Regions from separate parts of the Nostoc piscinale CENA21 genome, predicted to be linked through region 2. Evidence: predicted binding sites of a transcription regulator. Region 2 holds the regulator's gene; each other region holds the start of a gene.
What was found. Region 2 encodes NtcA, which controls nitrogen genes in cyanobacteria. Its sites were predicted from a motif close to TNTGTANNNNNNNNTACANA; they were not measured.

Region 1 (3,284 bases), 620 kb from region 2:
TGCTTGTCGAAAACTCCGACGCGGCGAATGCGGCTTATCAAGTCGGTTATGAAAGCCCATCACAATTCAGCCGTGAATATTCCCGGATGTTTGGTGCGCCACCAGTTAAAGATGTCGAACGTTTACGTCTATTGATAGCAGGTGATAAAAAGTAGAGACGTTGCATACAACGTCCCTACACAACCTATTATTTTCAATTCGCCGTCCACCAAGCCAAAGCATAAGGTTGAGTGGGAAGGTTGACTTGTTGGCGAAACTGCACACGGATTTTGTAATTACCATTTGCCGGAACGGGACAGAAAATATGTTCTACACTATCAATTGGGCTAATGGAAGAACAAACAGCAGCAGTTTCAGAGTTTTTCGCATCAGCTTTGACTAAGTAGAGGTCAAGATTATTCAACCCCTTATCGCTAAAGCTTTCGCCAATATCAAACATCTGGTTTTGATTGCGATCGCTCAACTCAACCAATCTATCCCAAGCCAGTGTAATAGAAACAAAACTTCCTTGCTTCAAAGATTTGCTTAACTGATAATCAACTACATTTCCCGCCGTGACTTGGCGATAATCCCAACCAACTGCGGAAACAGCTTTTGTCGGTTCCCACTGACCCGCACTAAACTGTTGATAAGCCCGAAAAGCATTTAAATGACCCGTTCCCATTTGAGCATCTAAAGGAATTTTTGGGTCTTTGTAAGCATCAGACTCTAACCAATTGAGATTTTGTTTATCGATGAGTGTCCGCGTCATCCCTAAGCGTAAGCCGTTCCCACTGTCTTGGACTTTATCGGCTGAGTTGAGTAAAACTGCTTTCATCACTTGATGACGACGACTGTCAACACTCCAGTTAGACTTTTTGGTTCGGAGTTGGCGATCGCCAAATTCTTGTAACAACGCTACAGTTGCGGTAACATGCGGTGCTGCAAAACTTGTACCAGTAGCTTTATTAATTTTGCCGTCAGGATTCAGCAAAGGGATATTACTCCCAGGCGCAACTATACTAACAGCACGACGACCATCAGCATTAAACTCTCTTCCGGCTAACCTACCACTCACTCCCTGATTCAACCCCGCCAGGTTAGAAACATCTACTTTATTAAAAATTCCACCCCGTCGGGATGAAAAAGCCACGTTAACTCCATTAAAATTATCTGTAGGAATCGGAATACCCCCTTTACCTTGATTGCCGGCGATCGCATACAAAACATCGTGAACCCGGCTCGACCAATCAACACACATCGTTAACAAAGCATTCCCATCTAGAACAGCATCCGGTCGTGGATCACGGTTGAGGGGTTCGCCAAAGCTAAAGTTAATCGCGCGGATATCGCCACCGTTTTGTAGTGCTATGTGCTGTGCTGATATACACTCTTCTGGCTGACCCATATTTTTCGTAGATCCTACAGCCGAAGAATACAGCCTCGCTCCTGGTGCTACCCCTGGTAAAGCCTTATCTGTACTCACCATCACCCCAGCCACATTATAAGCGTGGGGGTCAACACCCGTGTTTGATTTCGCCGGGCCATTGCGTAAAAAAACCGCCGCCAAAGATATCGTGCGATTTTTTGAGACCGCTTTATCCCACCCAAACATTCCCGGACGACCGATTTCTACTTGACCAATGGCTATCTTACGACCGATTAAATTGTAAGGAGGCTGATGTAGTTTTAAAGCATCAATACCATTTGTTCCTAAAGAGGTTTGTAAACCTGAAGCCATTACAGGCACACTCAAACAAGAAGCACTCAAACCCCAAATTAGCCAGTTTAGTTTTTTGTTCATAGTTATTAGGCAATGGTCAATAGTCAATAGTCATTTGTCAATGGTCAATAGTTCTTCTTTTTTCCCCCTTCCTTTATCTCCTCCCTTACCATTTCCTGACAAAGCAAAATTAAATTAACGAGAATTACTCAATATTTTGTTACAGCATTTTGTTACAATGCCTACAGACGAGGACGCTTAAAAACCCACTAGCCATGACCCAAAACCGATCTGAAAAGCCCATTGTGATTGCTCCATCTATCCTATCAGCCGATTTTAGTCGTCTGGGTGACGAAATTCGCGCAGTAGACGCAGCTGGAGCAGATTGGATTCATGTTGATGTAATGGACGGTCGTTTTGTACCTAATATTACGATAGGCCCTCTGGTTGTGGAGGCGATTCGTCCGGTTACTACAAAGCCTCTGGATGTCCACTTGATGATTGTGGAACCAGAAAAATATGTCGAAGGTTTTGCTAAAGCAGGTGCAGATATTATCTCTGTACACGCTGAACATAATGCTTCCCCACACTTACACCGCACACTCGGTCAAATTAAAGAACTTGGTAAACAAGCAGGGGTAGTACTTAATCCTTCCACACCCTTAGAATTTATTGAGTACGTGCTAGAACTTTGTGACTTAGTACTCATCATGAGCGTTAACCCCGGTTTCGGTGGTCAAAGCTTCATTCCTGGCGTATTACCAAAAATTAGAAAACTGCGCCAGATGTGCGACGAACGCGGACTCAACCCCTGGATTGAAGTTGATGGTGGATTAAAAGCCAACAACACCTGGCAAGTTTTAGAAGCAGGCGCTAATGCAATTGTTGCTGGTTCTGCTGTATTCAACGCCAAAGATTATGCGGAAGCAATTACCAATATCCGCAACAGCAAACGCCCTACACCAGAATTAGCAAAAGTTTAATCACATAAAGTTTTGCATTAATTAAAACAGGGTGGACAATTTAATATTGTCTACCCTATTTTTTTGCTTTACATTCAAAACCCTCACACCGATTCTTAACTGTCACCTATCACTTATCACCTGCTTCTCGCCCAACTGCTATTTTTCCAAAAGATAAAAAATAAAGTAGCTGAAACTAAAGCCCCAAGATTCCATTTCACAGAATTTTTGAGTAAGTTTAATCGCTGAGTCGATTGATTAGCTTGCGCTTGCAATTTGATTCTCTCTTTAGCTTGAGAAACTTCAGACAAAACTTTTGTTTTTAATTCTTGTGGATTACTTGCATCTACTGAACGACCTTGACTTTTCAGAAAACTTTCGATTTGCTCTGGTTTAGCTTGGCTCAATCGCTGTTCAACTTGTTCAGCTTGAGTTATTTGCTGCTGAGATAAGTTGTTAATTTGATTATAACTTTGTTTACTAAGTCTAACAGTATTACTCACACCAAGTGGTATGAGTAATATAAATATTATTGCCAATAACAAACTTAACCAAGATAGCAATTTGACAGCCAAAAATTCCCATTTAGCTCTAGCATTTAATTCACCAAAAAATACTAA
Region 2 (3,284 bases):
TGTATTGAAACCCGAACGGGAGGTTTGGCTAAAGCCTCCAGTCAAATCATCTTTATTCGCAAAAGCTAAACAGTGGATGAGGATATCTAACCTACCCCACTTTTCTTGCACCGTTTCAAAGGTAGAGTGAATCTGTTCGTCGTTTTGAACATTACAGGGAACAAATAAGCTGGGATTAAGAGGTTCTACCAATTCCGCAACTTTTTTCTCCATCTTGCCACGTTCATCAGGGAGGTAAGTAATACCTAAATTAGCTCCGGCGGCGTGCAGTTGTTGGGCGATACCCCAAGCGATGGAGCGATTATTGGCAATACCTGTAACGAGGGCGTTTTTTCCAGTCAGATTCAGCATAGAAATTATTAACAGGATCAATCATGATAAAAGATGTCTGAGCAGTATCAACTATTTTTGATTCCCCTAAGCAGGTGCAGCATTCCGTCTGGCAACACAATGGCTATTTTTGACTGCTGTGTAGCTGTGTTCACTTTTCTTTTTCAGAGGCAATTACAGCCAGAAGTCTAAATTTTTTAGGGGAATTGAGGATACTTCAACTGCTGAGTGTATCACCTGGGACTTTTTCAGACATCCTCTTAGGAGGATACTAGAAACTGAGGCCTGTTTTTCTTGATTTATCAAAATCATGTTTCACAGGCCAGAATCAAGAAACCAGAAGCCCGAATTGAGCCTTAAATTCTGTGAGGCTAGTAGATGAATAAACAAGCAACACAGCAAATTAAGTGGTGAGTGTTTTTCTCCATTGACTAATTTTGCGTCTTCAATTCTGCTGTCTGAATTTTTCTTTAATTCAATTGGTGTGTTTGCTGCATAAAAATTGTCTGCTCTTCCTGAAGATATTCTCAAGATACAATGAATTTTTTCGCAAAAAACCTGATGAATAGGAGTTTGTAAGTACTTATAACAACTACTAGCTAAAAAGGTGAAAAATTATGTATCATTATGAACAAATAAGTCTGAAGTTTGGCTTTTGAGTATAGGAAAGTACAGAAAGGTTGACGGTGATTTATTGATTTTTCAGGTGTATTCTTAGGTAATCAGTTTATTTGTTTTTCCGGCATTGGGTAGGGGAAGGGAGATGATCGTGACACAAGATAAAGCCCTAGCAAATGTTTTTCGTCAGATGGCAACTGGGGCGTTTCCACCTGTTGTGGAAACGTTTGAACGCAACAAAACGATCTTTTTTCCGGGCGATCCTGCTGAACGAGTTTATTTTCTTCTTAAGGGTGCTGTAAAACTTTCCAGGGTATACGAAGCAGGAGAAGAAATAACGGTAGCACTGTTACGGGAAAATAGTGTTTTTGGTGTTTTGTCTTTGCTGACTGGAAATAAGTCAGATCGGTTTTACCATGCTGTTGCATTTACACCTGTAGAATTGCTATCAGCACCAATCGAGCAAGTAGAGCAAGCACTTAAGGAAAATCCAGAATTGTCTATGTTAATGCTGCGGGGTCTATCTTCGCGGATTTTACAGACAGAGATGATGATTGAAACCCTCGCTCACCGAGATATGGGTTCTAGATTGGTGAGTTTTTTATTAATTCTTTGTCGTGATTTTGGTGTTCCTTGTGCAGATGGAATCACAATTGATCTGAAGCTATCTCATCAAGCGATCGCAGAGGCAATTGGTTCGACTCGTGTCACAGTCACTAGGTTACTTGGTGATTTACGCGAAAAGAAAATGATTTCTATTCATAAAAAGAAGATTACTGTGCATAAACCTGTTAGCTTAAGTAGACAGTTCACTTAAAGCAGAAGTCAGAAGTCAGAATCAAAACGTGATTTACTCTGAATTTGGGCTTTCTGACTCTGGCATTGTTTTTGGTTGAAAGTAATTGGAGGTAATGGAGTTGGCAAATATGGTGGTGTTTTTGCAGATAATACCCATAGCAGGAGGCAAATCATAAATTGATAAATCTTCGCTATTGCCAATTTCCTACCCTCCACAGACAATGGTCGAAAGTAGTAGGCTGTATCTGGAACCATTTCGGTAGCTGAAGATGACCACCGGGTACATCCTCATTGCAGCAATTTTAATTTTGGGAGGCGTAATAGCCACTGTGGGCGATCGCATTGGCACACGGGTTGGCAAAGCTCGCCTCTCACTCTTTAAGCTTCGTCCCAAAAATACGGCGGTGGTGGTGACAATTTTTACTGGGGGCTTGATTTCAGCATCAACCTTGGGAATTTTGTTTGCTGCGGATGAGGGCTTGCGTAAGGGAGTCTTTGAATTAGAAGATATTCAAAAAGACCTGAGAAACAAACGAGAACAACTCAAAACCGCCGAAGCCCAAAAAAGCCAAGTCGAAACAGAATTAAGCCAAGCCAGAAAAGAACAAACCCAAGCGCAACAAGACTTACAAAGAATTAATAAATCTTTGCAAGCGGCCAACGCTAAACAACGGGAAACACAAGCAAAACTCAATCAAACTTTGAGCCGCCAAGCAAAAATCCAAGGGCAGTTACAAAGCACTCAAGGGCGCTTAAATCAAGTTGCAACTCAATATCAGCAAGCGCGGTCAGAATTAGAAAACGTTTATAACCAAAGAAAAGCCTTACAAGTAGCTGTAGGACAATTAAAGGCAGAACAACAAAGATTGTACGCAGAGGCAAAAAAAGGCGATTGATGAAGCGAAAACAGCCATTTCCAAACGTGATCGCGAACTCGCCAATCGTCAAGAAATTATTGAACAGCGCGATCGCAAAATCGCTCAATTAGATAAACTCATTCAAAATCGCAATTTAGAAATTACCGCCAGAGAACAGGTAATTGCCACCAGAGAATCTCGCCTCAAAGAATTAGAAAGACAACAGGATTATTTAGAACAGGAAGTAGCCAGACTCGAAAAATACTATCAGTCTTATCAAGACTTGCGTTTAGGCAAGTTGGCGTTAGTGCGTGGTCAAATTTTGGCTGGTGCGGTAATTCAAGTGAGTCAAGCCTCGGCGGCGCGTCAGGCGGTGTTGCAACTGTTAGGCGATGCTAACCAAAATGCCATCTTTCAATTAACTGAACCGAGTGCAACACCAGAAAATACCCAAATATTGCGCGTCACTCCCGAACGAATTGAGCAGTTGATTAGACAAATCAGCGATGGTAGGGAATATGTCGTGCGAATTTTCTCCGCAGGTAATTACGTCCGGGGCGAAAAACAGATAGAATTTTTTGCAGATGCTGCACGCAATATCTTAGTCTTTACGGGAGGAGAGGTTTTGGCAAGCACCAGTGCTGATCCCAAAACCATGACATCTTATCAGTTACGCCAAAG
Region 3 (3,284 bases), 690 kb from region 2:
CTTCAGCTTCAGGTAGTTGTCGTTAATCGTCGCCATATTAGATAGTGAAATACGCACTACAACAGCTTACAGCTAATTGCTCTTGACGATAGCACAGTTGCTTATGCCGAAGTCTCTTTATCTTTGATAATTGACATTTAGGTAATGTTTAATACATCAATCAATATATAGCAAAATCTGTGTATTGGCGCAATTCTGCGGGATGGAAACCCAAAACAATATCTTTATGTAGGATACCTGCTGCTAACAATGCTTCTACCACTGGCTCAGACGTGCCATCATATTGAATCTTTCTGCCGTGAGAGCTGCTTTGTGCCAGAGTTGGCGTATGGAAATGCGTCGAGCGTTTTAAAGGCAGTCCAGACCTGTTCCTGTGATGTTGGTGACGATATCCGAACATAAAATTTAGTTGAGTAGCTTGGTAGGTGTAGACCGAACAGTTGCTCAACAAAAAGCGATCGCTTCTCAACGTAAACTAAGAGGCGATCGCTTTGTTAAATTCAATAACAGATATTTAGCCTATCTTTAAATTACTAAACATCCTGTTCACTTAACTCGCGGGTGATATGGTCAAAAGGCTCATCAACAAAAGCAGCATTAGCTACGCCTGCTGCTGCTACTTGTTCCTTGACAATATCCTTCATGATTTGCACACCGCGAACTGTCGGCCCAATAGGTACACCTAAAGAATTGTAAGTTTCTCTCAAGCCTTGTAATACACGCTCATCCAATACATTGGTGTTACCTGCAACTAACGCATAAGTAGCGTAGCGGAGGTAATAGTCCATATCGCGCAAACAAGCCGCATAACGACGAGTTGTATAGGCATTGCCACCGGGACGAATCAATTCTGGTAGTTCTTCAAATAACTTAGCACCAGCTTGCTTGACAATTGCAGCCGCATTTGAATTGATAGCAGCCGCAGCTTGTACCCGTGCTGTACCACTTTCAAAATAAGATTTCAGACTGTCAATCGCATTCCGGTCAAAATAACGTCCAGCTACGTCATAATTCTTAATTAAAGTTGTAACTGCATCGCGCATTCCTTTTCTCCCAATCGTTACTATCTATGGTTTGATATTTATTTGGCTGCACTTACGCACCAGTAAATTTTTGTGCTATTTAAAATAAGTTCGGCACAAAAACAATCTATCCGCTACTTAAGGATTCTATGCCAAAGTTGCCCCCGATGAAATGAACTTTCTTGTTTTTACAGATGACGTGCGAAAGGTTAATATAACCTGTAATCCAGGGAATCTGTAACAAAGACTACATTATTATGTAATCTCAAATCTTTACGATAATCCAGGTGTGTCACAACTTGGTTCGGATCAGTAGGGTTAGAATGCTTTGGCAGATTCTGGTTTTACAATAAGAAATTGGCAGAGAAGGAGTAACAATGACAACCCCACAAGAAGTCTTGAAATTGATCCAAGACCAAAACATTCAGATGATTGATCTGAAATTCATCGATACACCAGGAACATGGCAGCACTTGACCGTGTACCATAACCAAATCGATGAAAGTTCATTCTCTGATGGCGTACCTTTCGACGGTTCCAGTATTCGGGGTTGGAAAGGTATTGAAGAATCAGACATGACAATGGTGTTAGATCCCAACACAGCTTGGATCGACCCATTCATGGCAGAGCCAACCTTAAGCATAATCTGTAGCATTAAGGAACCCCGCACAGGAGAATGGTACAGCCGTTGCCCGCGCGTGATTGCTCAAAAAGCTGTTGATTATCTAGTTTCTACTGGTATTGGTGATACCACTTTCTTTGGGCCTGAAGCTGAATTCTTCATTTTTGATGATGTCCGCTTCGACCAAACCGCCAACTCCGGTTACTACTACGTAGACTCTGTAGAAGGTCGTTGGAACTCTGGTAGACAAGAAGGCCCCAACTTGGGTTACAAACCACGCTTCAAAGAAGGTTATTTCCCAGTGTCGCCTACCGACAGTTTCCAAGACATTCGGACAGAAATGTTGCTGACAATGGCAAAATGTGGTGTCCCCATTGAAAAGCAACACCACGAAGTAGCAACTGGTGGTCAGTGCGAACTCGGCTTCCGCTTCGGTAAGTTAATTGAAGCGGCTGACTGGTTGATGACTTACAAATATGTCATCAAAAACGTAGCTAAGAAATACGGCAAAACCGTTACCTTCATGCCAAAACCAATTTTTGGCGATAACGGTTCCGGTATGCACTGTCACCAGTCAATTTGGAAAGATGGCAAGCCTCTATTTGCTGGCGATAAGTATGCTGGTTTGAGTGAAATGGCATTGCATTACATTGGTGGCATTCTCAAACACGCACCAGCACTATTAGCTATCACCAACCCCACCACAAATTCCTACAAACGTCTAGTACCAGGTTACGAAGCACCTGTTAACTTGGCTTACTCCCAAGGAAACCGTTCTGCTTCTGTGCGTATTCCTCTCTCTGGCACTAACCCCAAAGCTAAACGCTTAGAGTTCCGTTGTCCAGACGCTACTTCTAACCCTTACTTGGCATTTGCAGCTATGCTTTGTGCTGGCTTGGATGGTATCAAGAACAAAATTGACCCAGGCGAGCCTCTAGATAAAAATATCTATGAACTGTCTCCAGAAGAGTTGGCAAAAGTTCCTTCTACCCCAGGTTCTCTAGATAAAGCATTAGCAGCCCTAGAGAATGACCACGCTTTCTTGACTGAAACCGGCGTGTTCACAGAAGACTTTATCCAAAACTGGATTGACTACAAACTAGCTAATGAAGTTGAGCAGTTGCAGTTGCGTCCTCATCCTTATGAGTTTTATCTCTACTATGACTGCTAATTGCAACCTGTAGTGATTTATTAGCCACCCTTTAGGGGTGGCTTTTTTTATGAATTAACACTTTTGACAACTCCTAGAAAGCAACAGTAGTAATGGGATAAAACTTTTATCCTATTACTTGTCACCGACTAACTTTAGCTCATTGCAGCATGACTACTGCCATAAATGGTGCGTGTAGTTTGGTCGATCTTGCCTTGAATGGGATTCCAATAATGGGACACTTCTTCAGGAAGACCAAGCTCTTGTGCAGAACGCATCAGCATTGATTGTTGACGGTTTTTAACTTGCTGATATTGACGCGCCATCAATGCACGAGATTTTTCTTGAATAGACATACTTCAGTCCCCCTTAAGGTTTAGTTATATTTTTTAGCTGATAGTTCTTTCATTTATTAATATAGCAAAAATTCTGTAGCTTAAGCTACCGTTTTGATTCACAAGCCGAAAAAGAAATAAAACTTAATATTTGA

Region 1: a site for NtcA is predicted at 1,932-1,951, ahead of rpe (ribulose-phosphate 3-epimerase). Genes of this name have one in related genera too.
Region 3: a site for NtcA is predicted at 1,257-1,276, ahead of glnA (type I glutamate--ammonia ligase). Genes of this name have one in related genera too.

Annotation. Positions count from the first base shown of each region.
Region 1 covers NZ_CP012036.1:857,485-860,768, reverse strand. Annotated here, with positions in the region: gene ACX27_RS03795 (AraC family transcriptional regulator) at 1-155, shown strand, start outside; gene ACX27_RS03790 (S8 family serine peptidase) at 194-1,783, opposite strand; gene rpe (ribulose-phosphate 3-epimerase) at 1,978-2,685, shown strand; gene hpsJ-A (HpsJ-like protein, cyanoexosortase A-associated) at 2,802-3,284, opposite strand, start outside.
Region 2 covers NZ_CP012036.1:232,951-236,234, forward strand. Annotated here, with positions in the region: gene fabI (enoyl-ACP reductase FabI) at 1-351, opposite strand, end outside; gene ntcA (global nitrogen regulator NtcA) at 1,094-1,765, shown strand; partial or broken gene ACX27_RS01055 (DUF3084 domain-containing protein) at 2,016-3,284, shown strand, end outside.
Region 3 covers NZ_CP012036.1:6,636,926-6,640,209, forward strand. Annotated here, with positions in the region: partial or broken gene ACX27_RS28605 (LL-diaminopimelate aminotransferase) at 1-36, opposite strand, end outside; gene ACX27_RS34535 (element excision factor XisI family protein) at 161-400, opposite strand; gene apcB (allophycocyanin subunit beta) at 534-1,043, opposite strand; gene glnA (type I glutamate--ammonia ligase) at 1,400-2,815, shown strand; gene gifA (glutamine synthetase inactivation factor IF7A) at 2,950-3,150, opposite strand.